DNA from 2 places in the Streptomyces sp. CNX435 genome. Region 2 is predicted to be linked to the other one. Evidence: riboswitches for the same ligand, from Rfam matches in the RefSeq annotation. Region 2 holds a riboswitch; the other holds the start of a gene.
The links. Region 2 has a riboswitch for glycine ahead of gcvT (glycine cleavage system aminomethyltransferase GcvT). Riboswitches for the same ligand answer to the same signal wherever they lie in the genome.

Region 1 (14,194 bases), on a different contig from region 2:
GGCTGCAGGCGCGCCACCTGCGCGGCCTGAAGGCCGCCGCCGACCGCGACGCCGGCCTCGTCGAACAGGTCATCGGCCCGCTGCGGCGGCACCGCAGCCCGCAGACGCGGGCGCACGCGGAATCCACGGCAGAACGCCTGATCGAACTGTCCGCGCGGCTGCACGCGACCCTCGTACGGTCGTCGCTGCGGGTCGCCGGCAGCTGACCGGTCCCGTGCTCGACTACCCAAAACCGCCGGGGTCGGCCTAGGGTTGCTGTGTGAACGAGCTCGACGTTGTGGGTGTCCGGGTGGAAATGCCCTCGAACCAACCGATCGTTCTCCTGCGTGAAGTGGGCGGCGACCGGTACCTCCCCATCTGGATCGGTCCCGGGGAGGCGACGGCGATCGCCTTCGCGCAGCAAGGCATGACCCCCGCGCGCCCGCTGACCCATGACCTGTTCAAGAACGTGCTGGACGCGGTCGGCCAGGAACTCGCCGAGGTGCGGATCACCGACCTGCGGGAAGGCGTGTTCTACGCCGAGCTGGTGTTCTCCGGCGGCACTGAGGTGAGCGCCCGCCCGTCCGACGCCATCGCCCTCGCGCTGCGCACCGGCACGCCGATCTACGGCAGCGAAGGAGTGCTCAACGACGCGGGTATCTCGATCCCGGACGAGCAGGAGGACGAGGTGGAGAAGTTCCGCGAGTTCCTCGACCAGATCACGCCCGAGGACTTCGGTACCAACCCTCAGTGACTGCCGCCCGCGGTAGCCCGCCCGGGCCTACCGCACGGACGCCGTGGCCAAACCACCCGTAGGGTGATGAGCACCCGGCGTGCCCCGTGTGGCGTTCGTTGACGCGCCCGGGGCGACTGCCTACCGTCAGGAGGCAGGTCAGGGAGCGGGAGGTCGGCGTGGTGGTCACGGGCGGCGAGAGATCGGCCGGAGGGGGCGGACCAGTTCCGCTGTACGGTCACGGCGCGGAGCCCGCGAGGCAGCAGTCGGCCGCCTCCGCGGATCCGGACGAGGTCGGCTACCGGGGACCCGCCGCGTGCGCCGCGGCCGGTATCACGTACCGCCAGCTCGACTACTGGGCCCGTACCGGCCTGGTCGGGCCCGGTGTCCGCCCCGCGCACGGCTCGGGCACCCAGCGGCTCTACAGCTCCCAGGACGTCGTCGTACTCAAGATCGTCAAGCGGCTGCTGGACGCCGGGGTCTCGCTGCAGAGCATCAGGACGGCCGTACGGCACCTGCGCGCCGCCGGCGCGGCTGACCTGCGGCGGATGACGCTCATCAGCGACGGCGCGACGGTCTACGAGTGCACGTCCCCGCACGAGGTCGTCGAGCTGCTGCAGGGCGGCCAGGGCATCTTCGGCATCGCCGTCGGCGTGGTCTTCAGCGACGTGCAGGCCGCCCTCGCGCAGCTGCACGCGGAGCGCGTCGACACCGGCGAGACGCTGGTGGGGCGCAACGCCGCCGACGAACTGGCACGCCGCCGCAGCCGCGCCGGCTGACCACGGCCGGACTGCGCTCCGGAGCCCCGCGGCGCCCCCGGGCGCGCACGGGCCGCCACGGCCGCCGTACGGCGGCGCCAGGGCCGCTGTCGCGCCGATGTCGTACCCATGGGGGACCATTCGAGCGTGAGAAGCGCGCCGTCCGTCCTGCACCTGGACATGGACGCGTTCTACGCCGCCGTCGAGCAGGCCGCCAAGCCGAGCCTCAAGGGCAAGGCCGTGATCGTCGGCGGCCTCGGCCCGCGCGGCGTGGTGGCCACCGCGTCGTACGAGGCACGGGTCTTCGGGGTGCACTCGGCGATGGCCATGGGCATGGCCCGCCGGCTCTGCCCCAACGCCGCGTTCCTCGTCCCCCGCTTCCGGCTCTACCAGCAGGTCAGCGGCCAGGTCATGGCGCTGCTCGGGGAGCTGTCGCCGCTGGTGGAGCCGCTGAGCCTGGACGAGGCGTTCGTCGACCTCGAAGCCGGCGGCACACCCGCGGAGGAGACCGCGCTACGGGGTGTGGCGCACCGGCTGCGCGCGGACATCCGCGCCGCCACCGGCCTGACCGGGTCCGTCGGGCTCGCCGCCTCCAAGATGCTCGCCAAGGTCGCCTCCGAGCTGGCGAAGCCGGACGGGCTGGTCGTGGTGCCGCCGGGCGGCGAGCGGGCGCTGCTGGGGCCCATGAGCGTGCGTACGCTGCCCGGCGTGGGCCCCGCGACGGCGGACACGCTGCGCCGCGCCGGGATCACCACGGTCGCGGAGGTCACGGAGGCCGGCGAGGACGAGATGGTGCGGCTGCTGGGCAAGGCGCACGGCACCGGGATCCACGTCATGGCGCTGGGCCTGGACGAGCGGCCGGTGGTCGCGGACCGGGACGCCAAGTCCGTCTCCGTCGAGGACACCTTCGACGTCGACCTCACCGACCGGATCCGGATCCGCACGGAGGTCGAGCGGCTGGCGCGGCGCTGCGTGACGCGGCTGCGCGGCACGGGGCGCTCCGGCCGCACGGTGGTCCTGAAGGTCCGGCGGTACGACTTCTCCACCCTCACCCGCTCCGAGACCCTGCGCGGGCCCACCGACGACCCGGCCGTGGTCGTCGAGGCGGCCCTGCGGCTGCTGGACGGGGTGGAGACGGCCGGCGGGGTGCGGCTGCTGGGCGTCGGCGTGAGCGGTCTCGCGGACTTCACGCAGGAGGACCTGTTCGCGCAGAGCGGCCAGGCGCCGGAGGCGCGGCACGGGCCGGTGGACGCCGACGGCCCGGTGGCCGAGCCGCCGCCCGGGCCGCCCCCGCCGCCCGCCGCGGCGGAGCCGGAGCCGGCGGCCCCGCACTGGCTGCCGGGGCTGGACGTGCGGCACGCCGATCACGGACCCGGCTGGGTGCAGGGCAGCGGCGTGGGCCGGGTCACGGTGCGGTTCGAGGTGCCGGGCTCGGCGCCCGGGCGGGTGCGTACGTTCGCCGCCGACGACCCGGCGCTCCAGCCGGCGGACCCGCTGCCGCTGGCGCCCGGCGGCTGATCAGTCGTCCGACCCGGCGACCTCGCCGACGTCGCGGTCCTGCGGCTGCCGCGCCGGTTGCGGCGGCTGGGACTGCCGGTTCGGACGGGTCCTGGCGACGTCCGGCGGCAGCGCCATCCCGTAGTGCTGGTAGAGCTGCAGCTCCTGCGCGGGGGAGAGGTGCCGGCCGACGCCGAAGTCCGGCGCGTCCTTGATCAGTTCCCGGTCGAACGGCACCCGCAGCCCCTCGTCGGCCAGCTCGCTCGGCCCCAGCGGCACGAACGCGTCGCGGTGGAACAGGCCCGTGCGCACGGCCGCCCACTGCGGGGCGCCGGTGGCGTCGTCGAGGTACACCTCGTCGACGGTGCCGAGCTTCTCGCCGTTGCCGTCGTACGCGCGCACGCCGATCAGGCTCCGGGGGTCGATGTCGGTCTGCACGGTGCCTCCCACGTCTCGACACAGCTCCGCTGCCTCCACGTAACGGCACAACGCGCCGCGCGGCCACTCGGCGGGCGCCGCCCGGGCACCGGCCACGACAGGCCCTCGCACCCGCGCCCGGCTGCGCGGGGGCGTGCGCTGGTACGCTGACCGTGGCTGCAGACCCCGTGCGGGAGAGTCCTCCGCCCGCCAGACGGAGGCGCCGAAGGAGCAACTCCTCCCCGGAATCTCTCAGGCCCCCGTACCGCACGGACGAGGTCACTCTGGAAAGCAGGGCGGGTCGTACGCGACCCCTCCTCACCGACGGTGCAAGCCGGCCCGCCCGGTCCGGGCGGACGGCGAAGCTCTCAGGTCCGGATGACAGAGGGGGAGGCCGTACGGGTGCCCGGCCCAGGGGTATCCGCGAAGGTCCGTGCGACCAGGAGGCCCCTTGTCTGAGACGAACGCCCACCGCATCCCGCTGTCCGCCCTGGAGCGCGGCACTCCCTTCGAGCTGCGCCACATCGGACCCGACGCGGGCGACCGGGCCAAGATGCTCGCCCAGGTCGGCTACGGCTCGCTGGACGAGCTGACCGCGGCCGCCGTACCCGGTCCGATCAAGGGCACCGGCGCCTTCACGCTCCCCGCGGCCCGTTCCGAGGCCGAGGTGCTGGCCGAGCTGCGCGCCCTGGCGGGCCGCAACGAGGTGCTGACCTCCATGATCGGCCTCGGCTACCAGGGCACCCACACGCCGCCCGTCATCCTGCGCAATGTCATGGAGAACCCCGCCTGGTACACGGCGTACACCCCGTACCAGCCGGAGATCTCCCAGGGCCGGCTGGAGGCGCTGCTCAACTTCCAGACCGTCGTCGCCGACCTCACCGGGCTGCCCACCGCCGGCGCGTCGCTGCTCGACGAGGGCACCGCCGCCGCCGAGGCGATGGCGCTGTCCCGGCGCGTCGGGAAGGTCAAGGACGGCGTGTTCCTGGTCGACGCCGAGACCCTGCCGCAGACAGTCGCGGTGCTGCGCACCCGCGCCGAGCCGACCGGCGTCGAGGTCGTCGTCGCCGACCTCGCCGGCGGCATCCCCGCCGATGTCGCGGAGCGCGGCGTCTTCGGCGTGCTCCTGCAGTACCCGGGCGTCTCCGGTGTCGTACGGGACCTCGCGCCCGTCATCGAGCGGGCGCACGAGCTGGGCGCCGTCGTCACCGTCGCCGCCGACCTGCTCGCGCTCACCCTGCTGACCTCGCCCGGCGCGCTCGGCGCCGACATCGCGGTCGGCTCCAGCCAGCGCTTCGGGGTCCCGATGGGCTTCGGCGGGCCGCACGCCGGCTACATGTCCGTACGCGAGAAGTTCGCGCGCAGCCTGCCCGGGCGGCTCGTCGGCGTCTCCAAGGACGCAGACGGGGCGCAGGCGTACCGGCTCGCGCTGCAGACGCGCGAGCAGCACATCCGCCGCGAGAAGGCCACCAGCAACATCTGCACCGCGCAGGTGCTGCTCGCGGTGATGGCCTCGATGTACGCCGTCTACCACGGCCCCGAGGGCCTGGCGGCCATCGCCCGGCGCACCCACCGCTACGCCGCGATCCTCGCCGCGGGCCTCAGGGCCGGCGGCGCCCACGTGGTGCACGACGCGTTCTTCGACACGGTCACCGTCCGCGTCCCCGGCCGGGCCGCCGAGGTCACCGCCCGTGCCCGCAACGCCGGCGTCAACCTGCGCCTCGCCGACGCCGACCACGTCGGCATCTCCTGCGACGAGACCACCGTCCGCGACCATCTGGCCGTCGTCTGGGACGCGTTCGGCGTCGCCGGGCAGGACGTCGGGGAGCTGGACGCGGCGACCGCCGACGCGCTGCCGGCCGCCCTGCAGCGCACCGATGAGTACCTGACGCACCCCGTCTTCCACCGGCACCGCTCCGAGACCGCCCTGCTGCGCTACCTGCGGGCGCTCTCCGACCGGGACTATGCGCTCGACCGCGGCATGATCCCGCTCGGCTCCTGCACGATGAAGCTCAACGCGACCGCCGAGATGGAGGCCGTCACCTGGCCCGAGTTCGCCGGCCTGCACCCCTTCGCGCCCGCCGACCAGGCCGAGGGCTATCTGACCCTGATCCGCGAGCTGGAGGACGGCCTGGCCGCCGTCACCGGTTACGACAAGGTCTCCCTGCAGCCCAACGCCGGCTCGCAGGGCGAGCTGGCGGGCCTGCTGGCCGTACGGGCGTACCACCGCGCGAACGGCGACGAGCGCCGCACCGTCTGCCTCATCCCGTCCTCCGCGCACGGCACGAACGCCGCCTCCGCGGTGATGGCCGGCATGAAGGTCGTGGTCGTGAAGACCGCCGAGAACGGCGAGGTCGACGCGGACGACCTGGGCGCGAAGATCGAGCGGCACGGTGACGAGCTGGCCGTGCTCATGGTCACCTACCCCTCCACGCACGGCGTGTTCGAGGAGCACATCACGGAGATATGCGACGCCGTGCACGCCGCCGGCGGCCAGGTGTACGTGGACGGTGCCAACCTCAACGCGCTCGTCGGCCTCGCCGGGCCGGGGAAGTTCGGCGGCGACGTCTCGCACCTGAACCTGCACAAGACGTTCTGCATCCCGCACGGCGGCGGCGGCCCCGGCGTCGGCCCGGTCGCCGTCCGCGAGCACCTCGCCCCGTACCTGCCGAACCATCCGCTGCAGCCTGCCGCCGGGCCGGCGACGGGCGTCGGCCCGGTCTCCGCGGCGCCGTGGGGCTCGGCCGGCATCCTGCCCATTTCCTGGGCGTACATGAAGCTGATGGGCGAGGGCGGCCTGCGGCGCGCCAGCCAGGTCGCGGTGCTCGGCGCCAACTACGTGGCCAAGCGGCTGGAGCCGCACTTCCCGGTGCTGTACACCGGCCCGGGCGGGCTCGTCGCGCACGAGTGCATCGTCGACGTACGGCCGCTGACCAAGGCGACCGGGGTGTCCATAGACGACGTGGCCAAGCGGCTGATCGACTACGGCTTCCACGCCCCGACGATGTCGTTCCCGGTGGCCGGGACGCTGATGATCGAGCCGACCGAGAGCGAGGACCTGACCGAACTTGACCGGTTCTGCGAGGCGATGATCGCGATCCGGCGGGAGATCGAGCGGGTCGGCACGGGGGAGTGGGACAAGGACGACAACCCGCTGGTCGGCGCGCCGCACACGGCGGCGCAGCTGGCGGGGGAGTGGAAGCACCCGTACGGGCGGGACGAGGCCGTCTTCCCGGCCGGGGTGACGCCGGCGGACAAGTACTGGCCGCCGGTGCGCCGGATCGACGGCGCCTACGGCGACCGCAACCTGGTGTGCTCCTGCCCCCCGTTGGACGAATACGACGCCTGACGTACCGCTGTGTGCGTACCGCACCCGGCCCGGCGCCGACGCCGGGCCGGGCGGCGTGCGGGGCGCGTGCGGGAGTGCGGGGGACCGGCCGGCGTGCGCCAGCCGGGTCTGCCGGGTCTGCCGGTCAGGCCGCGGCGGTCACGTCGTCGGCGTTCGGCGGCCGGTGCGGCGCGATGATCCGGCCGTCGGGCAGCAGCTCGCCGGTGTCCTCGAACAGCAGAACGCCGTTGCAGAGCAGGCTCCAGCCCTGCTCCGGGTGGTGCGCCACCGGGCGCGCCGCCTCCCGGTCGGTGGACTGGGCGGTCGGGCAGGGTGGCTGGTGCTGGCACATGGCTGGGTACTCTCGCTGGTTCCTGGTCTCGGTCCTGCGCTCTGCAGATGTCATCGCCGCCCCCCGTGTCGACTCGTTCCGCAACCAGTGTTCCCCCGCGGGCCTCAATCCGCAGGGAATTACCGGCAGGTGGTCTCCGGGGCGGAAGACGCATCACCCTCGTGGGCGGTTGCTCGGTGCCAGTCCATCCTTTCGGGGGGTGCACCGGCGGGAGTGGACTAGCCCACAGCGGTGATCAGACCGTGACCTCGCCGTGATCAGGCGGAGGAGCCGAGCAGCCGCGCCGCCGCCAGCCGGTCGCGCAGCGCGGGCAGCAGGTCGCCGGCGCGGTGCGCGCGGTGGGCGCGGATGCCGGGCGGCGCGGGCGCCAGCGGCACCAGCAGGTCCGCGGGGTCGACCGCGCCCGACTCGGGCGCGGCGTCGCAGTCGGTGCGCAGCCAGAGGGTGACCATGTACAGCTCGGGTACGGAGAGCAACCGCGGCTGCAGGCGGGCGGAGAGCGACTCGGCCTGACGCAGGGCGCGTTGGGTGGAGGCGACGTACGGGCCCTCGGAGAAGTGCGAGAACGCCCAGCCGTCGGGGGTGATCCGCGCCTCCGCCGCGGCGACGACGCGGCCCTCGGCGACGAGGTGGAACCGCCAGCCGCTGAGCGCCGCGTGCGGCGGGCCGTCCCCGGCGCCGACCCCGTCCAGCACGTGGACGGGCAGCGGGTCCGTGGCGCCCGCCGGGCCGGTCCCCGACGTCGGCGCGAGCGTACGGGTCCCGCGCACCGCCGTCGGGGACTTCAGCGCGGCGTGCACGCTGCGCAGAGCCGGGGAGGGGGGTGTGAGGACGCTGAGCGGCATAGGGGTCGCCTACCTTCGTCAGACGTGGAGCAGAGCGGGGAGCAAGACGCGGACGGCGCTGTCTGCGAACGGGGTCAGAGGGGGCCGCATCCGTGTAAGGGCGCCAACTCTCTGCCTCGTTCGCGGATTTTATACGACTAGCGGTGGCGGTCCTTCCGCCTTGCCGCTTGGGCGAAATCCGCAAGAGGATTCTCGGTCGAGTATTCTCTGGTCCTCTCCGGAAGACCGGCGAGAAATACCTGACGGGCGCGGCGACGGTCATCGCGCGGGGTCGGCCGGATCTCGTCGGTTTTGCGACCAGGCGACGAGCGGCGCGGTGCGCACCGGGCGGTGTGCAGTCGGAACGATTCTGTACGGCGCGGGCGGCCAGCGTAGCCGATGAACGGCGGTCGCGGGGTAGGGATCCCCGCGCCTGGGCATCATCCCGGGCAGCCGAGCCGAGGAGGAACCTCGATGGGCGAGAAGGTCGTGGCCGGCGGGTTCGACCTGTCCGACCGTCACCGCTATCGGCAGCGGCTCCGCGAGTGCCTCGCGGGGTTGGAGCGACTGCTGGAGGAGAAGAGATTCGACCGCCCGCAGAATCTCATGGGGCTGGAGATCGAGCTGAATCTCGTGGGCGCGGACGGCATGCCGCGCATGATGAACTCGGAAGTGCTGGAACGCATCGCCAGCCCCGATTTCCAGACCGAGCTGGCCCAGTTCAACCTGGAAGTCAATATCGCGCCCCACCGGCTCGCCGGGCGGGTGCTCGACCAGCTCGCGGAGGAACTGCGCACCGGGCTGTGGTACGCCGACCGGCAGGCGCGCGAGGTGGACGCCGGGATCGTGATGATCGGCATCCTGCCGACGCTGACCGGCGCGGACCTGGTCTCCGCCAACCTCTCCGAGGTGGACCGCTACCACCGGCTCAACGAGCAGATCCTCGCCGCCCGCGGCGAGGAGATCCGGCTCGACATGCGCGGGGTGGAGGAGCTGACGTACACCTCGGGCTCCATCGCCCCCGAGGCCGCCTGCACGTCGGTGCAGCTGCATCTGCAGGTCACCCCCGGGCGGTTCGCGGACGTCTGGAACGCCTCGCAGGCGGCGGCGGCCGTGCAGGTCGCGCTCGGCGCCAACGCCCCGTTCGTCTTCGGCCGCGAGCTGCTGAGCGAGTCGCGGCCCGAGCTGTTCCTGCAGGCCACCGACACTCGGCCGCCGGAGCTGCGCGCCCAGGGCGTGCGCCCGCGCGCATGGTTCGGCGAGCGCTGGGTCACCGAGCCGCTGGAGCTGTTCGAGGAGAACATCCGCTACTTCCCCGCCCTGCTGCCGCTCTGCTCGCCGGAGGAGCCGCTGAGCGTGCTGGACGCGGGCGGGGTGCCGGAGCTGGCCGAGCTGGTGCTGCACAACGGCACCGTCTACCGCTGGAACCGGCCGGTGTACGACATAGCCGGAGGCGTGCCGCACCTGCGGGTGGAGAACCGGGTGCTGCCCGCGGGGCCGACCGTCACCGACGTCGTCGCCAACGCGGCGTTCTACTACGGGCTGGTGCGCTCACTCGCCGACGAGCAGCGCCCGGTGTGGGGCCGGCTGCCCTTCGACGGCGCGGCGGCGAACTTCGCCGCCGCCTGCCGGGACGGCATCGACGCCACCCTGGTATGGCCGGGGCGCCGGCGGCTCGGCGGGGTGGCGCGGGTGCCGGTGACCAAGCTCGTACGGGACGAACTGCTGCCCATGGCCGCCGCCGGGCTGGACGCCTGGGGCGTCGACCCCGCCGACCGGGACCGCTACCTCGGCGTCATCGAGGAACGCTGCCGGCGGCGGGTCAACGGCGCGTCGTGGCAGTCGGCCGCCTTCCACCGGGCCCTGGGCCGCGGGCTTGACCGGGGCGCGGCGCTGGCGGAGATGACGCGGCGGTACGTGGAGCTGACCCGCAGCGAGGAGCCGGTGCACCGCTGGCCGGTGGACTGACGGGCGCGGCGGGGGCGAGACGGGTGTGACGGCCGCCGGCGCCTGCCGGCGGCCGTGCCCGTGCGCCCGCCCGCGCCCGTACGCGTTCGGCAGCGCGGTCACCACCGCGACGGCCGGCAGGACCCGCTCGCCCGCGCCCGTATGCGTAAGGCTCAGGACAGCGCCGCCTTGGCGCCGGCGTCCGTCACCGCCCGCAGCAGTACCGCGTGGATCTCCTTCGGGTCCGTCACCTGGTACGACTCGCCCCCGACCGCCTTCGCGATCCGCTCGCACGCCTCGATGTCCGCGTCCGGCCCGATGCCGATGGCGATCAGGCCCACCGGCCGCTCCGGGTCGGCCGCCTTGCGCAGCCGCGTGGCCAGGTCCTCGGCGGAGATGCTGCCCGGGTCCTCGTTGGCACCGTCGGTGAGCAACACCACCGCGTTGAAGCGGCCGGGGGCGTACTCCTTGACCTGCTGCTCGTACGCCGCGAGCGCCGTGTCGTACAGGCCCGTCGCACCGTCCGGCACCGGTTCGAGGCCGCCGAAGGCGCTCGCGAGGCGCTCCCGGTGGCTGGTGCCGTCGTCGGTGCGCTGGGCCAGCCGCTCGGTGCCGGCGACCTCCTCGTAGTCCTGCTCGCCCCGCAGGTGGGAGGAGAACCGCCACAGACCGATCTCGTCCTCACCGGTGAACTGGGCGAGCGCCTGGATCAGCGCGTTCTTCGTGACGTCCATACGGGTCTGTCCCGGCTCGTCCGGCAGCGGCTCGCCCATCGAGCCGGAGACGTCGACCACGGTCGTCAGCCGGGCGCTCTGCACCGTGACGGTCCACATGCCGAGGACCGAGGCCACCTCGTCGGGGGCCGGCGGCTCGGCGGGCGGCGCGTCGAACGGCTGCGGGGCGGCGCCGCCGGCGGCCATCGCCAGCTCCGCGTCGAAGCCCCCCGCGGCGGACCGGAAGCCCTGCCGGCGCAGCAGGTCGACGGACTTCTCGTCGGTGAGCAGCCGTTGGAAGCGGCTGGCGGCGCGCACCCGGTCCATGGCCATGGCGTCGTTGTTGACGATGGCGTACGGGTAGTCGAGGGCGACCGTGCCGCCCTCGGGGTAGAACATGTCGAGCCGCCCGCCGATACCGGCCTCGGCGTTGTGGCGGAAGGCCGCCTGTTCGGAGAGGAACAGCGCGTCGTTGTCCCGCGGGTCGTCCAGGCCGGAGTCCGGGAGCGACGCCAGCACCGCCGTGTCGCCGGGCTCGACGCGCTCGGCGAGCAGCTTGGCGGTGGCGGCGGTGCGGGTGTCCGCCTGATCGCCGCCGGCCCGGTGCACCGCCGTCAACGCGAGCGCGCCGGTGGCGCTCACGGACGGGTCCGCGGTGCCGAGGCGCAGTCCCGCCTCGTCGCCCATCGCGGCGTCCGTCAGCTCTGCCCAGCCGTACGTCTGCTCGGGCCAGCCGAGCTTGCGGGCGCCGTCCAGCAGGGTGGCCATGCCGATGGGCGAGGTCGCCAGGCGGGTCACCTCGTCGACGCTCGCGCCGCTGCCGGCGGCGGTGACCATGCCCGTCCAGACGCTGGAGTCGGGGATCCAGACCTGGAAGTCCGGGGGCGTGTCCTGGCGGCGCAGCGACTGGGCGACTTCGGCGGCGGGGCGCGCGGTCACCTCGACGTCCAGGCAGCGGCCGTCGGACTTCAGCTCCGCCCTGCGGGCGCGGTCGGCCGTCTTGCGGACGGCGGGCGCGATGTCGGGCGCGGCGACGACGCCGAGTTCGAGGTCCGGGCCCTCGCAGGACTCGCCCGTCGGCAGCACCCCGGTCTGCACGGCGACCAGCGTGCCCGCGCCGATCGCCAGGACGAGGGCGGTCGCGATGACCACGGCGCGGCCCCGTACGCTGCGCCGCAGCACGGCGTCGTCCGTTCCGTACGCGTCGGGCAAGCTGTGTCGTCCCATGGTCGTCCCCCCGGACAGCCGCATATTGGTCACGTGTTTTTTCCGTGACCCTAGCGAGACGGTGGGGCCTTTGGGGAGGGATTGACCAATTGGAGGAGCGAGTGCAGGACCAGTCCCGCCGGCTGCTGGGCGGCGAAACGCTGCTGGTGCTGGCGCTGTCCCTGGGAGCGAGCGCGGTCTCGGCACTGATCAGCTTCATCGGCTCGGTCACCCGGCCGGGTGGGTTGAAGGAGCAGTCGGCCAACCTCAACTCCTCTGCCGCGCCCGGGCGTCCGTGGCTGGATCTTGCGTGGCAGCTGTTCGGGATCACCACTTCGCTGGTGCCGGTGGCGCTCGTGGCGTACCTGCTGGTGAGCGAGCGCGCGGGCGGGCTGGGTGCGGTGGGGTTCGACCTCCGGCGGCCGGGTTTCGACCTGAGCCGGGGCGCGGGCGTGGCCGCGGTGGTCGGGGGCACCGGGCTGGCGTTCTACCTGGGCGCGCGGGCGGCGGGGTTCAACCTGACCGTCGTACCGGAGTCGCTGCCCGACGTGTGGTGGAAGATCCCGGTGCTGATCCTCTCCGCGGCGCAGAACTCCGTGGTGGAGGAGGTCATCGTCGTCGGCTATCTGCTGCGCCGGCTGGACCAGCTGGGCTGGACCCCGGCGGCGGCGCTGGCGGCGAGCTCGCTGCTGCGCGGGACGTACCACCTCTACCAGGGCATCGGCGGTTTCATCGGCAACGCGGTGATGGGTGTGCTGTTCGTCCTGCTGTACCGGCGGTGGGGGCGGGTGGGGCCGCTGGTGGCGGCGCACGCCTTCATCGACATCGTGGCCTTCGTGGGGTACGCGCTGCTGGCGGGGAAGGTGGGGTGGCTGCCCACGGAATGAGTGGTTCCGGCGCTGTCTCCCTGGTTGACGCTCTTGACGGTGGTCTGACAATGGATAAAGTCTAGACCAATGCCCCCCATGCAGGGAGACACAAGATGCGCAGTCTCAAGAAGCGTGTCGCGGTCGTAGCCGCGACCGTCGCTCCGTTGGTCGTCCTCGCACTCCCGGCACCGCAGGCCAACGCGCACGGCTGGATCACCTCGCCGCCGAGTCGGCAGCAGCAGTGCAAAGCGGGCACCGTCTCGTGTGGTCAGATCCAGTGGGAGCCGCAGAGCGTCGAGGGGCCCAAGGGCCTCACGAGCTGCCACGGCGGCAACAGCCGGTTCGCCGAACTGAACGACGACAGCAAGGGCTGGGCGGTCACGCCGGTCAGCAGGACGCAGTCGTTCAGCTGGCAGATCACCGCCAACCACCGCACGAGCACATGGCAGTACTTCGTCGGCGGTCAGAAGGTCGCGGAGTTCAACGACGGCGGTGCGCAGCCGCCCTCGCAGTTCAGCCACACCGTGAACTTCGGCAACATCACGGGCCGGCAGAAGGTCCTGGCCGTGTGGAACGTGTACGACACGGCCAACGCGTTCTATGCCTGCATCGACGTCGACATCCGGTGACGGTGCCGCGGCCGTAGCGGCAGCAGGAGGCCCCCGGGGAGTCAGCGCGGCTCCCCGGGGGCTTCGCCGTGTCCGGGCGCTCGGGACTTGCCTGACGACTGTTTCCGATATATCGTCGACGTGTCGCAATCGATCGCAGAAGAGTTCAAGAAGAGGTGATGACCATGCGATCCCACGGACACGGACACGGACACGGCCCGCCTGGCGGGCGCCGCTCCGCCTTCGGCGGGTTCGGCCCGCCCTTCGGGCCCCCCTTCGGCCGGGGCCGCGGCGGCCCGCGGGGCCGCGCACGGCGCGGCGACGTGCGGGCGTCGATCCTGGCGCTGCTGAAGGACCGCCCCATGCACGGGTACGAGATGATCCAGGAGATCTCCGAGCGCAGCGGCGGCGCCTGGAAGCCGAGCCCCGGCTCGGTCTACCCCACACTGCAGCTGCTGGAGGACGAGGGCCTGATCGCCAGCGCCTCCGAGGGCGGCAAGAGGCTGTTCTCGCTTACCGACGCCGGTCGGGAGGAGGCCGAGTCGGGGCCCGAGGCGCCCTGGGAGGACGCCGGGCGCGGCGTCGACTGGGAGGCGCTGCAGGAGGTCCGGCAGTCGGGCTTCGCGCTCGCCGAGGCGTTCCGGCAGGTGTACACCACTGGCACCGCCGAGCAGCGCCAGGAGGCGCTGGCCGTCGTCAACGAGGCCCGTAAGAAGCTCTACCTGATCCTCGCCGAGGAGCGCTGAGCCCGGTGCCCGGTTCGGCCGCCCGGGCACCGCGGCTCAGCCGCGCGCACGTCAGCGCGCCGGGCCGGCGCCCTTCGCCAGGGGCAGGGCGTCGATGCGGCCCGCGTCGCAGACCTCACCCAGCCGCCATGCGGCGTCCGTGTGGTGGTACGTGTCGGGCGGGATGACCTCCAGCTCCGCCGGCGTCGGCCGGCAGGCGCCGCTCGCGTCGTCCGAG
Region 2 (14,194 bases):
GAAGATCTGCTCGGCCGAGCCCTTCTCCACGCACCGGCCGCCGTACATCACCAGGATGTCGTCGGCCAGCTCGGCGACCACGCCGAGGTCGTGGGTGATGATGACGACCGCGGAGCCGAACTCCTTCTGCAGATCCCGGATCAGGTCGAGTATCTGCGCCTGCACGGTGACGTCGAGCGCGGTCGTCGGCTCGTCGGCGATGAGCAGTTCGGGGTTGTTCACCAGCGCCATCGCGATCATCGCGCGCTGGCGCATGCCGCCGGAGAACTGGTGCGGGTAGTCGTCGACGCGCTTGTCGGGCTGCGGGATGCCGACCCGGTCGAGCATCTCGATCGCCCGCTTGCGCGCGGTCTTCTTGTCGACGTCGTGGTGGACCCGGTACGCCTCCACGATCTGGTACCCGATCTTGTAGTACGGGTGCAGCGCGGACAGCGGGTCCTGGAAGATCATCGACATCTCACGGCCGCGCAGCCGGCGGACCGTGTCGGGCTCCGCGGACAGCAGCTCCTGGCCGTTGAGCCAGATCTCGCCGGAGAGCCGCGCCCGCCGGCGCTTGCCGTACTGCCCGGCGGTGTGCAGCCCCATCACCGCCAGCGAGGTGACGGACTTGCCGGAGCCGGACTCGCCCACGATGCCGAGGGTCTTGCCCTTCTCCAGCTGGAAGGAGAGCCCGTCGACGGACTTCACCAGGCCGTCGTCGGTCGGGAAGTGGACCTTCAGGTCCCGGATGTCCAGGAAGGCCGACGCTTCAGTGCCGGTGGGCACCGGCTCGCCGACGGCGCCCGTCTTCGTCAGGCCGGTCACGAGACCCTCACCCTCGGGTCGATGGCGGCGTACACGAAGTCGACCACCAGATTGCAGATCACGATGAAGAAGGCGGCGAACAACGTGACGCCGAGGATCGGCGGCAGGTCGTTCTCGTTGATGGACTGCACCGCCCAGGAGCCGACCCCGTTGAAGGAGAACACCGTCTCGGTGATCACCGCCCCGCCGAGCAGCAGCGCGAAGTCCATGCCGAAGATGGTGACGATGGGGGTCAGCGCGGAGCGCAGCCCGTGCCGGGTGATCACCACCGGCTCCTTCAGGCCCTTCGCGCGGGCGGTGCGGATGTAGTCCTCACCCATGGTCTCCAGCATCCCGGCCCGCGTGAGTCTCGCATAGAGAGCCGAATAGAGGAACGCCAGGGAGAACCAGGGCAGCATCAGCCCCTGGAACCAGCGCACCGGATTCTCGGTGAGCGGCGTGTACTCGTTCGGGAAGATCTCCCACTGGTAGACGAACAGCGCCAGCGCGACGGTGCCGGTGAAGAACATCGGCAGCGAGACGCCGGCCAGGGCGATGCCCATGGCCGCGCGGTCGAAGAACGACCCGGGGCGCAGCGCCGAGATCACGCCCGTCGTCACGCCGGAGACCAGCCACAGCACGGCGGCGCCGACCGCCAGCGAGGCGGTGACCGGCAGCCGGTCCAGCATCTCCGGCCAGACCTCCACGTGCTTGCGGAAGGAGTAGCCGAGGCAGGGTGCGTTGCACTGCGACGGGTCGGGGCCGAAGTTGAACTCCCGGCCGGCGAAGATGCCGCGGATGAAGTCCCAGTACTGGACGTAGACGGGATCGTCGAGGCCGAGGTTCTTCTTGACCGCGTCGATGGTCTTGGGGTCCGGGCTCTTGCCGATGTACTGCGCGGCGAGCTGGTCTGCGGTGCTGCCGGCGAGCCGCGGCAGGATGAAGAAGATGGCGTAGGTGATGGCGCTCACGACGAACAGCAGCACCACCGCGGCCAGCAGCCGCCGGATGAGATACGCGAACACGAGGGCGTGCCTTCCACGGTCCGGGCGGCGCGGGCGGTGCCGGTGAGGGGCACCGCCCGCGCAGCCGGTGAGGGTGCTACTTCAGGCCGAGGTTCAGGTAGTCGTACTGACCGCTGAACGCCTGCGAGGACACCAGGTTGGTGAGCTTGTCCGAGCGCTGGTGCAGGACCTTGAAGTAGGAGAGGGGCACGATCGCCGCCGTCTCCAGGACCTTCTCGTCCACCTCGGCGTATGCCTTGGCACGGGCCGCCTTGTCCGGGTTGGCGATCGAGTCGTCGAGCAGCTTGTTGATCTCCGGGTCGTCCAGGTACGAGATGTTCGTGTTCCCGTCTTCACCGATGGCACCGCCGTTGAAGATCTGCTGCAGGAAGCCGTAGCCGCTGGGCCAGTCGGCGCCCCACTGCATCATGTACAGACCCGCGTTGTTGTCCTTGGTCCACTTCTTGGAGCCCGCGAAGTCGGTGAAGTACTTGCCGCCGGGGAACTTCTGGATCTCGGCGTTGATGCCCACCTTCTTCAGGGCCGCCTGGATCGCCGTGGCGTTGTCGATCTCGTCCTGGCGCTCGGTGCGCGCGGTCAGCACGGTGTCGAACCCGTCGGGCTCACCGCACTCCTTCAGCGCGGCCTTGGCCTTGTCGACGTCGCCCTTGCTGCCCTCGGTGGCGTACGGGTCGTCATACGCCTCGTGGCTCGGGACGTCCGGCGGCAGCGCGGTGGTGGCGATGCTGCCCTTGGGCTCGCCGCCGAGGGCGCGCAGCGAGGAGTCCTTGTCGACGGCGTACTCCACCGCCTTGCGGCAGTTGACGTCGTCGAACGGCGCCAGCTGGGTGTTCATCGCCAGGTAGGTCAGGCGGCCGCCGGTCGGATTGTCGATCATGTTCGACTTGTCCCGCAGCAGCTGCGACTGGGTCTGACCGGTGACGCCGAGGGCGTCCAGCATCACGTGGGTCTCGCCGGCCTCGATGTTCTGGTCGATGGTCTCGGCGTTGACCTTGAACTTGACCTCGATCTTGTCCGGCAGCTGCTTGCGGATCTCGTCCGTCTTCGGGTCCCACTGGTCGTTGCGGACCAGGGTGGCGGACTTGTCCAGGTCGAAGCTCTCGAACTTGTACGAGCCGGAGGAGACGATGTTCTTCTGGTAGTCCGAGCCGTTGTCCTTGTCCCGCGGCACCGGCGCGGTCTGCGTCATCGCCACCAGGTAGTCGAACTCCTGGAACGGCTGCGCCAGCTCGAAGACGATCGTGTGGTCGTCCGGGGTCTTGATGGACGAGATGCCCTCTTCGCCCTTGTCCTTGTACGGACCCTGGTAGTCGTCCGGGTTCTTCAGGTACTGGGCGAAGTAGTTCGGGCCGAGGGAGAGCACGTCGCGGGCGTAGTTGCTCCGCTCGACGGCGTACTTGACGTCACCGGACGTAATCTCGGTGCCGTCCTCGTACTTGACACCCTTCTTGATCTTGTACGTCCAGGTCTTGCCGCCGTCCGTCGACTCACCGGGACCCTCGGCGAGGTCCGGCACCGGCTCCGCGGCCTGTGCGCCCGGGCCGGGGGCGTAGGTCATGAGGGAGCGGGCGTACAGCCGGCTGAAGTTCCACACGTAGCCGTAGTACGTGTTGCCCGGGTCCATCGAGTCCGGCACGTCGGCGGACTCGTAGACGAGGGTGCCGCCCTTCTTGTCGGACGGGTTGAGGACCTTCTCGATCGCCGCGTTCGCGGGCGCGCCGCCGCCCTCGCCGCCCTCGTCGTCGTCGTTGCCGCCACCGCCGCAGGCGGAGACGGTCAGCGCGACCGAGACGGCAACCGCGAGCATGGCGGCTGATTTCGACCTGAGTTTCATGGTGAGGCGTTGCCCCCTGGTTCGGAGAGATGGGACGAGAGCGGGAACGGCGGGTGCCGCGCCCAGACTGTTTCCTGGTGTCATCGGTGTCATCGGCGGCCCTTGGGATCGAGTGCGTCCCTGAGCCCGTCGCCCAAGAGGTTGAAGGCCAGCACGGAGAGGAAGATCGCCACACCCGGCACGACCATGAACATCGGGTCGACCTGGTAGTAGTCGATCGCGCTGCTCAGCATGCCGCCCCAGGAGGCCTGCGGCGGCTGGATGCCCACGCCGAGGAAGCTCAGCGCCGCCTCGAAGAGGATGTTGGTCGGGATCAGCAGCGTGGAGTAGACGAGGATCGGCCCCACCAGGTTCGGCAGCAGCTCCCGGAAGAGGATGAAGGGGCCGCGCGCGCCCAGGCTCCGGGCCGCTTCGACGAACTCGCGTTCACGCAGGCTGAGCGTCTGTCCTCGGACGATTCGGCCGATATACGGCCAGCTGAAGAAGCCGATGACGAAGATCAGCACGCCGATGTGCAGCTCCAGCCCCTTCAGCCCGAAGGCGCCGCCCTGCAGCGCGGCGGAGATGGAGATGGCGAAGAGCAGCACCGGGAAGGCCAGGAACGTGTCCATGGTCCGGCTGATGATCGTGTCGGCCCACTTGCCGTAGTAGCCGGCGATGACGCCGAGGACGGTGCCGATCACGACGGCGACCATGGTGGCGCCGAAGGCCACCAGCAGCGAGACCCAGGAGCCCTCCAGGATCCGGGTGGCGATGTCGCGGCCGAGCTTCGGCTCCACGCCCAGCGGGTGGTCCCAGCTGATGCCGCCGAACGAGCCGTACGGCGTGGCCAGGGAGGGGTCGACGAGGTCCTGGTTCAGCTTGTTGGGGTCGAGACCGAAGATCGACTGGATCGGCCGGGAGAGCGCGGCGATCAGGATGAGCAGCACCACGACGACGCCGCCCGCCATGGCGACGCGGTCACGCTTGAGCCGCATCCACGCGATGCGCCCGAGTGAACGGCCCTCGATCCGGCTCTTGTCCACGCCCTCGACGAGAGCTTCCGGCGTCGCCTCGGCAGCGCCGGTGGTCTCGATAGGTGCCGTCATGTTGTGGGGACCCCTCCCGAGCGGCGGCGTCCCGCCGTCGTCTGCCGCGGTAGCGGCTCATTCGCTTCGCTGGTGCAAGTCATGCCGTGGTGCCGTGTGCCGTTGGTTCGTGGTCCGTGATCGTGAATGTCCGCCGTCGCACAGGGGAACGACAGCCTCCTGCGGGGGGAGTCTTCAACGCGCTAGGGATCACTCGCCAGACCCCGAGGGGAATGGATGCGCAAACGTGATGCGATGCAGTGGATACCGTTATCCGGACATCCCACCGCCGCTGAGCGGATCTTCACCGCCCCGATAGCGGGGCGTATGCCGACATAAAGATCGGGGCCTCAGAACTGCGGGGCGGGCCCCGGCTGCCAACCGGACTGCTGGGCGCCGCCCGCCGAGTGCGGCGGCGGATAGCCGTAGCCGGCGGGCGGGGCGGCCGGGCCGCCGCCGTGGGCGCCGCGGTCGAAGAACGGCCGGGAGTTGGCCCGCATCCACATCGCCACCGGCTCGTGGTCGTCGGCCAGCGCCACCGTGGAGACCGCCAGGCCCGGGGGCGCGGCGGCCACGGACTCCTGCATCATCGCCTGCGCCGCGGCGACGGACTGGGGGCCCGTGTCGTACAGGTCGATGCCGATGGCCAGGTACGGCTCGCCGAGCGCCGGCTGCACCCAGGCGCGGCAGAGCGTGCGCACGGCGGGGGTGCGGTGGGCGGTCTGGCCCAGCAGGGCGTAGAACTGCGCGACGTCCACGACGGGCTCGGAGATCCGCAGCGGGCCCGCGGGCAGCCGGTCCAGGCCGGTGGCCACCCGGCGCAGGTCGAGCCAGGGGACGCCGACGCCGCCGCCGGCGGCGTGCGGGTCGAGCCACAGGCCCCAGCGGTCGGGGTAGAGCGCGGCGGCGATCTCCGCACCGGCGACGGGCTCGTGGGCACCGGCCCAGCCGCTGGCGGCCAGCTCGTGGTCGGAGCTGAAGCAGGGCGCGTAGGCGTGGCCCTCGACCTGCATGCTGCCGTACTGCGCGTCGGGCGAGTCCGGTCGGCCCTGCCAGAGCAGCATCCACACCTGCCCGGCGGCCAGCGCGGCGAGCAGCGCCTCGTAGGCGTCGTACCTGCCGGGAGCCACCTGGCGGACCAGCTGGCCCACGCCCGCTCCCGGCGCCGCACTCCCGCTCGCGCCCCCGTTCACCCTCGGCCCCAACCCTTCGTCTCGGCCATCGCCGCCGCCGGGCACGCGTGTACCCCCGGAATGGTCATCAAACCAGCTTAGGGCCTCCCCGCGTCAGCCGACCCGGATGTAGAACGGCTCGACCTTGGCCCGCATCCAGGTGATCACCGGGTCCACGGCGGCGTCGAGGAACACCAGTTGCACCTTCCACGGCACCGGCTGCGCGCCCAGCGCCCGGCCCAGCGCCTCCACCGTCGCCTGCCGGCTCTCGTCGTACGTGTCCAGCAGCTCGACCCCGATGTACAGCTGTACGGCACCCCCCTCCACGCTCGCGAGCCCCCGGCGTGCGCTGCGCACCACCCCGATCCGCTCGAACTCCTCCCGGGCGACGGCCAGGAAGTCCACCGGGTCGTCCTGCCAGTCCGGCGTGAACAGCCGCACCCGGCCGCCCCGCGCCTCCCCCGGCAGCCGCGGCGCCCCGCGGTCCCGGCGGTCGCGGCACAACTCAGCCACCGCGGCCGGCGGCAGCGGCACGCCGACGGTGCCGCCGGGGTTGACCGCGATGCCGACCCCCGGCGGCAGCCCGCGGGCGAACTCGCGGGCGGGCGCGACGGTGAACGACATGTGCGAGCCGGTCACCCGCAGGAACTCCTCCTGCGAGGAGAACACCGGCACGTACGGCGCGCCGCCGATGTCGGTCGTCGGCAGGTCGAGCGACGCGCTGTCCGGGCCGCCGCCCTCGGGCAGCGGCACCCACAGGCTGCTGCGGCCCAGCACCTCCAGCAGCCGCGGGGCCGCCTGCGGGTTGCCGAGGGAGGCGGCGAGCACCTCCTCCAGCTCGTTGCCGGGAAAGCCGCCCGTGGCGGGGGGCTGCGGGGAGCGGTAGTCGTAGCTCATCGGAACCAGCCAACTGTCGGGGGTGAACGTCGGCACCCTAACGGCTGCGAGCGTTCGCGGGCGAAGCCCGTACGTGCACACGGTGGCGCCCTCTCACCCACCGACCTCGGATAAAAGAGAGCACCTTCTCCGGCGAACGCGGCGGAGCCGCCGGAGCTGCCGGCGGGGTCGGGCGGGTTGCGACCGTACGGGCCCGGGAACGGGGCGGCGGCGGGCGCGCGCTCAGCCGAAGCTGATCCCGCGCAGCGCCCCCGCCGCCGCCCCGTCCAGCACCAGCACCGACGCGCACACCGCCGCCAGCTCCCCGTCCCGCGCCGAGTCCAGCAGCCGCCGGTGCGCCCACCGGTGCCGGGCGAAGGCGTAGCGCGACACCGCGCGCCCGCGCGCCGCCTGCCGCTCCCGCGCCACGTCGGCCGGTACGTCCAGCACCACCACGTGCACCCCGCGCCCGTACCGCCGGGCCTGCCGGGTCAGCCACCACCGCACCCACGGCAGCGTGCCGCAGTCGTGCACGACGAGGCTGCCGCCGGCGCGGACCGCGAAGCGCAGCCGGGCGTAGTGGTGGACGCGCACCAGCGGCCGGTACATCCCGTACGGCAGCCGCGGCCCCAGCCGGCGCGCCCAGTGTTCGCGTACGTACTGCGAGTCGATCAGCAGCACCTCCGCCGGCGGTCGCGTCCGCCGCATGAGCGTGCTCTTGCCGCTGCCCGGCAGCCCGGAGATCACGACGATGTCCCCCTCGGGATATCGAAGCCGCTCCCGGGAGGCCGCCTGCTCCACCGTCACGCCGCCTCCCACGCCCTGCCCGCCGCTGCCCTCCACCAGCCTGGCAACAGCGGCGGGGCTCGACAAGGACGCCATGGCACAACGGAAGGCGCTCTCCCAGTTCCGCGCGCCGGCCCGCGATCGCCGGTCGCGTGCAATGATGGGGCCCGCCAACTCCATACCGGCCGTTCGAACCCGCGCGGGAGAGTCCCGGTGCCTCACCGCACCGGGCGCCGAAGGAGCAAGTCCTCCCTTGAATCTCTCAGGCCCCGTCACCGCGCGGGCGAGGCAGATCTGAAAAGCGGGCGGCGTCCTGGAGCACAGCAGTGTGCCGGCGCCGCCCCACCCAAGGTGCAAGCCACGCTCCCGCGGGATCGTGGCGAACCTCTCAGGTTCCGATGACAGATGGGGAGGACACGACCACCCCCTGTCCGGGAGCCTGACGATGACCACTGAGAGCCCTGCACCGCGCCGTACCGCGCTCGACGCCACGCACCGCGCGCTCGGCGCCACCATGACCGGCTTCGCCGGCTGGGACATGCCGCTGCGCTACGGCAGCGAGCGCGAGGAGCACGTCGCGGTGCGCACCCGCGCCGGCCTCTTCGACCTCTCCCACATGGGCGAGATCACCGTCTCCGGCCCCGGGGCCGCCGTGCTGCTCGACTACGCCCTGGTGGGCCGGCTGTCCGCGGTGCGCCCCGGCCGCGCCCGGTACACGATGATCTGCCGCGAGGACGGCGGCATCCTCGACGACCTGATCGTCTACCGGCTCGCCGACGAGGAGTACATGATCGTCGCGAACGCCGCCAACGCGCAGGTCGTCCTGGACGCCCTCGTCGAGCGGGCCGCCGGCTTCCCGGGCGCGGTGGTACGGGACGACCGGGACGCGTACGCCCTGATCGCCGTGCAGGGCCCGAGGTCGGCCGCCGTGCTGGGCCGGGTCACCGACGCGGACCTGGCCGGCCTGAAGTACTACGCGGGGCTGCCCGGCACCGTCGCCGGCGCCGGCGCGCTCATCGCCCGTACCGGCTACACCGGCGAGGACGGCTTCGAGCTGTTCGTACGCCCCGCGGACGCGGTCGCCGTCTGGACCGCGCTGACCGCCGCCGGACAGGACGACGGCCTGGTGCCCTGCGGGCTCTCCTGCCGCGACACCCTCCGCCTGGAGGCCGGCATGCCGCTGTACGGGCACGAGCTGACCGCCGCGCTCACCCCCTTCGACGCCGGCCTCGGCCGGGTCGTCAAGCTCGACAAGCCCGGCGACTTCGTCGGGCGCAAGGCCCTCGCGCAGGCCGCCGAGCGCGCCGCGGCCGAGCCGCCGCGGGTGCTGGTCGGCCTGGTCGCCGAGGGCCGCCGGGTGCCGCGGGCGGGGTACGCGGTGGTGGCCGGCGGCCGGCGGATCGGCGAGGTCACCTCCGGCGCCCCCTCCCCCACCCTGGGCAAGCCGATCGCCATGGCGTACGTCGACGCCGCGCACGCCGAGCCGGGGCCGTCGGCGGCCACCGGCGTGGGCGTCGACATCCGCGGCAGCCACGAGCCGTACGAGGTCGTCGCCCTGCCGTTCTACAAGCGCCCCTGACCGCTCCACCTGCGCCTCTTCATGCCACTCACGTCTCGATCCTGGAGAATCGCCTCATGAGCAACCCTGAGCACCTGCGCTACAGCAAGGAACACGAGTGGGTCGCGGCCGGCGACGACGGCGTCGCCACCGTCGGCATCACCGCGCACGCCGCGAACGCGCTCGGCGACGTCGTCTACGTCCAGCTGCCGGACGTCGGCGACACGGTCACCGCGGGCGAGTCCTGCGGCGAGCTGGAGTCGACCAAGTCCGTCTCCGACCTCTACGCGCCGGTGACCGGGGAGGTCACCGCGGCCAACCAGGACGTCGTGGACGACCCGGCGCTGGTGAACTCCGGGCCGTTCGAGGACGGCTGGCTGTTCAAGGTGCGCGTCGCGGCCGAGGCCGAGGATCTGATGTCCGCCGCCGAGTACACCGAGTTCACCGCGGGCTGAACTCCGCCGTCACGCCCGCGTCCCTCTTCCCCGGAAGGTCCCATGTCCCTTCTGAACGGCTCACTTCTGAACGGCTCGCTCCACGACGTCGACCCCGAGGTCGCCGCCGCCGTGGACGCCGAGCTGCAGCGCCAGCAGTCCACCCTCGAAATGATCGCCTCGGAGAACTTCGCCCCGGTCGCCGTGCTTCAGGCGCAGGGCTCGGTCCTCACCAACAAGTACGCCGAGGGCTACCCCGGCCGCCGCTACTACGGCGGCTGCGAGCACGTCGACGTCGCCGAGGAGCTGGCCCGGGAGCGCGTCAAGGCGCTCTTCGGCGCCGAGGCCGCGAACGTCCAGCCGCACTCGGGCGCGTCGGCGAACGCGGCGGCGATGTTCGCGGTGCTGAAGCCCGGCGACACCATCCTGGGCCTGGACCTGGCCCACGGCGGCCACCTGACCCACGGCATGAAGATCAACTTCTCCGGCAAGCTGTACGACGTCGCCGCGTACCACGTCGACGCCGAGACCGGGCTGGTCGACATGGCCGAGGTCGAGCGGCTGGCCAAGGAGCGGCGGCCGAAGCTGATCATCGCCGGCTGGTCGGCGTACCCGCGGCAGCTGGACTTCGCCGGCTTCCGCCGGATCGCGGACGAGGCCGGCGCGCTGCTGATGGTCGACATGGCGCACTTCGCCGGGCTGGTGGCCGCGGGCCTGCACCCCAACCCCGTGCCGTACGCGGACATCGTCACCACGACGACCCACAAGACGCTCGGCGGGCCGCGCGGCGGGGTCATCCTGTCCCGCCAGGACCTCGCCAAGAAGATCAACTCAGCGGTCTTCCCCGGCCAGCAGGGCGGGCCGCTGGAGCACGTGATCGCGGCCAAGGCGGTGTCGTTCAAGATCGCGGCGTCGGAGGAGTTCAAGGAGCGGCAGCGGCGCACGCTGGACGGCGCCCGGATCCTGGCGGAGCGGCTGCTGCGCGACGACGCGCGCGCGGCCGGCGTCTCGGTGCTCTCCGGCGGCACGGACGTCCACCTGGTCCTGGTCGACCTGCGCGACTCCGAGCTGGACGGCCAGCAGGCCGAGGACCGGCTCCACGAGATCGGCATCACCGTCAACCGCAACGCGGTCCCGAACGACCCCCGCCCGCCCATGGTCACCTCCGGCCTGCGCATCGGCTCCCCGGCGCTGGCCACCCGCGGCTTCACCGCCGCGGACTTCGAGGAGGTCGCCGACGTCATCGCCGAGGCCCTCAAGCCGGGCTTCGACGAGGCCAAGACGGCCGCCCTCGCCGCCCGGGTCACGGCCCTGGCCGAGAAGCACCCGCTGTACCCCGGCCTGTAGCCCGTACCGCCCGTGGCCCCCGCCGCGCCGGCCCGGCGCGGCGGGGGCCACGGGCCCGGGGCGCACGCCCCGCGCAAGGACCAGGGAGTCCCGAGTGGCCATCTCCGTCTTCGACCTCTTCTCGATCGGCATCGGCCCGTCGAGTTCGCACACGGTCGGCCCGATGCGGGCGGCCCGGCTGTTCGCCCGCCGGCTGAAGAACGAGGGCCTGCTGGCCCACACCGCCGCCGTACGGGCCGAACTCTTCGGCTCCCTCGGCGCCACCGGCCACGGCCACGGCACCCCGAAAGCGGTGCTCCTCGGCCTGGAGGGACACTCGCCGCGCACCGTCGACGTCGAGCGGGCCGACGGCGAGGTGGAGCGCATCCGCACCGCTCGACGGCTGCACCTCCTGGGCGCCGGGACAGGGCCCGGCCACGAGATCGCCTTCGACGCCGACGCCGACCTCGTCCTGCACCGCCGCCGGTCGCTGCCGTACCACGCGAACGGCATGACGCTGGCCGCGTACGACGCGGACGGCGGGACGCTGCTGGAGAAGACGTACTACTCGGTGGGCGGCGGCTTCGTCGTGGACGAGACCGCCGTCGGCGAGGACCGGATCAAGCTCGACGACACCGTGCTGAAGTACCCCTTCCGCACCGCCGACGAGATGCTGCGCCGCACCCGCGAGACGGGCCTGTCCCTGTCCTCGCTGATGCTGGAGAACGAGCGGGCCTGGCGCACGGAGGCGGAGATCCGCGCCGGGCTGCTGGAGATCTGGCAGGTGATGCGCGACTGCGTGGCCCGCGGCACCACCCGCGAGGGCATCCTCCCCGGCGGCCTGAAGGTCCGCCGCCGCGCCGCCGGCGAGGCCCGCCAACTGCGCGCGGCGGGTGCCCCTCATGGAAAGTCAGCGGCGCACGCGATGGAGTGGGTCACGCTCCACGCGATGGCGGTCAACGAGGAGAACGCCGCCGGCGGCCGCGTCGTCACCGCCCCCACCAACGGCGCGGCGGGCATCATCCCCGCGGTCCTGCACTACGCGACGGACTTCGTACCGGGCGCCGACGACGACACCGTCGTCCGCTTCCTCCTCGCGGCGGGCGCGATCGGCATGCTCTTCAAGGAGAACGCCTCCATCTCCGGCGCCGAGGTCGGCTGCCAGGGCGAGGTCGGCTCCGCCTGCTCCATGGCCGCCGGCGGCCTCGCCGAGATCCTGGGCGGCACCCCGGAACAGGTGGAGAACGCCGCGGAGATCGGCATCGAGCACAACCTGGGCCTGACCTGCGACCCGATCGGCGGCCTGGTGCAGATCCCGTGCATCGAGCGCAACGGCATGGCGGCGGTCAAGGCGATCACGGCGGCCCGGATGGCGCTGCGCGGTGACGGGCAGCACTTCGTCTCGCTCGACAAGGCGATCAAGACGATGAAGGAGACGGGTGCGGACATGAAGGTCAAGTACAAGGAGACGGCCCGCGGCGGCCTCGCGGTCAACGTGGTGGAGTGCTGACGAAACCCCGTCTGAAATCCGGGCCGCGACTCGTGGCAACGCCCGGCGATCCAGCCCGAATCGATGACGTCCCGCCGGATGGTGTAGCCGGTTAATGGACCGGAACGTGCAGGTCACGCCGGTGCTTCGACCGGCCGGGGCACTCCTGGCGCCCGGCCAGGCCATTTCGCGTGCGGCGCCCAGGGAGAGGTCACCGCGAGCCAGGCACCTGAGGGCGAAGCTCGTGATCGCTGACACCACCCTCGCGGGACGCGACCCACGCGGCGGTGCGACGTGCCAGATTCCGTCAAGGTTGCATGCAGAACCTGCCTGCATACTCGCGCAGATCCGGTCGCCGGTCGGTGCCGTGACCCCGGCACCCCGGCTGAAGGCGTCACGCAGATGCCGACGGATGCCCCCGACGCACGGCAGGAGAAGACCAATGCGCCTGATCATGGAGCCCTCGGACCGCCGGCGCATGCCAGCCGACTCGTGGTAAGCGGCCGGCGGCGCCAGACGGCAGCCCGGCTGAGGGCGATTGCCCTGGTGGGGCTGTTCGCGGTGGCTGCGTGCTCGGGTGGTGAGGGAGACGGGGACTCGCCCACTCGGCGCTCGGAGGAGGCCGCCGAGCGGGTGCGTCCGCTCGTCTCCCAGGAGAAGGCTCGGCAGATCCTCGCCAGGCACACGACGATCAACAACAAGGCCAACGCATCCTGGGACGCTGAAGGAGCGCGGAGCATTCAGTCCGGTCCGCTGCTGGAGCAGACCCTGGCGCAGTACCGGATGCTCCCGGAACTCGGCGAGAAGCAGCGGAAGGGGTACGGCACCCCGTTCGTCTGGGAGGACGTGGAGTTCTCCATCCCCGCGCGCGGCGACTGGTTCCTGGTCTCCGCCTCCGCCCGCGACAAGGGAGACACCGAGAAGCGGCCGGCGGTCCTGATATTCGAGCGGCAGGACGACGGCTCGTGGAAGATGCCGGTCGCGGTCTATCTCCACAAGGACAGCGAGCCCTTGCCGAAGCCAGCCCTGGACGACGCCGGCCTGCCCACCGTCGTAGACGCCGCTGCCCGTCGCGGTTCCACCCGCTTGGACCGCCTGGACGAGGCGATCACCGACCTGTACGCCACCGGCGGCACCGGCGACGGCAGTGGGCTCAAGGACAGCCCGAGCAAGCAGCAGATGCTCGCCACCCACCAGGAGCGGAACAAGAACTTCACCTGCGCCAACGCCGACCTGGAACCGCAGAAGACCCGCTATCCCAAGATCTACGCCCTGCAGACCCGCGACGGTGGTGTCTTCGCCCTCGTCAGCGCGGAATTCCGGCGAACAGAGACCACCAGCGGCTCTTCCTGCTGGATAGAGACGTCACCTCAGGTCGAAGCCCTCACCGGGCACAAGCGAGTGGACCAGGCCGATATCGACTACCTGCAGCAGAGCGCCGTTCACGTGGAGAAGACCGGAGCGGCGACGGTGACGGGCACGTACTGGGAGATCGTCAACGCCGCGGCCGCACCGTCTCCGGCCTGAGTTGGTGGCCCTGCCGCTGGGCAGCGGGGGTCAGTCCCCGGTGGAGGACGTCTCCCACAGGGCGCTCAGCGGGATGGCGCGGAAGCGCGGGCCGAAGGGGAGCGTCTGCTGCCCGGTGTAGAGCACGATTCCGGTCAGCAGGTCGTCGCCCAGGCGATCGGCGAGATGCCGCAGCCCCCGGAAGTCCTCGGCCCTGACGGTCGAGGCCGCCCTGACGTCGATCGCGACGACCACCAAGGTGCTCTTGCCGCACTGCCGCGCACCGTTGACCAGGACGACGCAGGTGTCTTCCAGCGCCTCCTCGACCGCGGTCGTTG

Region 1: linked by a shared signal. The riboswitch ahead of gcvP (aminomethyl-transferring glycine dehydrogenase) and the one ahead of gcvT (glycine cleavage system aminomethyltransferase GcvT) in region 2 are both predicted to bind glycine.

The regions. Positions count from the first base shown of each region.
Region 1 covers NZ_JCANTA010000002.1:553,257-567,450, forward strand. The annotation lists gene ftsR (transcriptional regulator FtsR) at 1-206, shown strand, start outside; gene T328_RS05725 (bifunctional nuclease family protein) at 260-733, shown strand; gene T328_RS05730 (MerR family transcriptional regulator) at 892-1,491, shown strand; gene T328_RS05735 (DNA polymerase IV) at 1,618-2,988, shown strand; gene T328_RS05740 (PRC-barrel domain-containing protein) at 2,989-3,417, opposite strand; glycine riboswitch at 3,566-3,662, shown strand; gene gcvP (aminomethyl-transferring glycine dehydrogenase) at 3,836-6,733, shown strand; gene T328_RS05750 (DUF5999 family protein) at 6,858-7,064, opposite strand; gene T328_RS05755 (hypothetical protein) at 7,322-7,909, opposite strand; gene T328_RS05760 (glutamate-cysteine ligase family protein) at 8,363-9,856, shown strand; gene T328_RS05765 (substrate-binding and VWA domain-containing protein) at 10,009-11,775, opposite strand; gene T328_RS05770 (CPBP family intramembrane glutamic endopeptidase) at 11,877-12,641, shown strand; gene T328_RS05775 (lytic polysaccharide monooxygenase auxiliary activity family 9 protein) at 12,737-13,252, shown strand; gene T328_RS05780 (PadR family transcriptional regulator) at 13,417-13,977, shown strand; gene T328_RS05785 (DUF4232 domain-containing protein) at 14,029-14,194, opposite strand, start outside.
Region 2 covers NZ_JCANTA010000023.1:45,035-59,228, reverse strand. The annotation lists gene T328_RS29135 (ABC transporter ATP-binding protein) at 1-804, opposite strand, end outside; gene T328_RS29130 (ABC transporter permease) at 801-1,808, opposite strand; gene T328_RS29125 (ABC transporter substrate-binding protein) at 1,885-3,642, opposite strand; gene T328_RS29120 (ABC transporter permease) at 3,732-4,730, opposite strand; gene T328_RS29115 (enhanced serine sensitivity protein SseB C-terminal domain-containing protein) at 5,060-5,860, opposite strand; gene T328_RS29110 (enhanced serine sensitivity protein SseB) at 5,996-6,778, opposite strand; gene T328_RS29105 (AAA family ATPase) at 7,001-7,639, opposite strand; glycine riboswitch at 7,734-7,831, shown strand; gene gcvT (glycine cleavage system aminomethyltransferase GcvT) at 7,989-9,122, shown strand; gene gcvH (glycine cleavage system protein GcvH) at 9,179-9,556, shown strand; gene glyA (serine hydroxymethyltransferase) at 9,599-10,882, shown strand; gene T328_RS29085 (L-serine ammonia-lyase) at 10,977-12,371, shown strand; gene T328_RS29080 (DUF8094 domain-containing protein) at 12,984-13,877, shown strand; gene T328_RS29075 (DUF4143 domain-containing protein) at 13,908-14,111, opposite strand.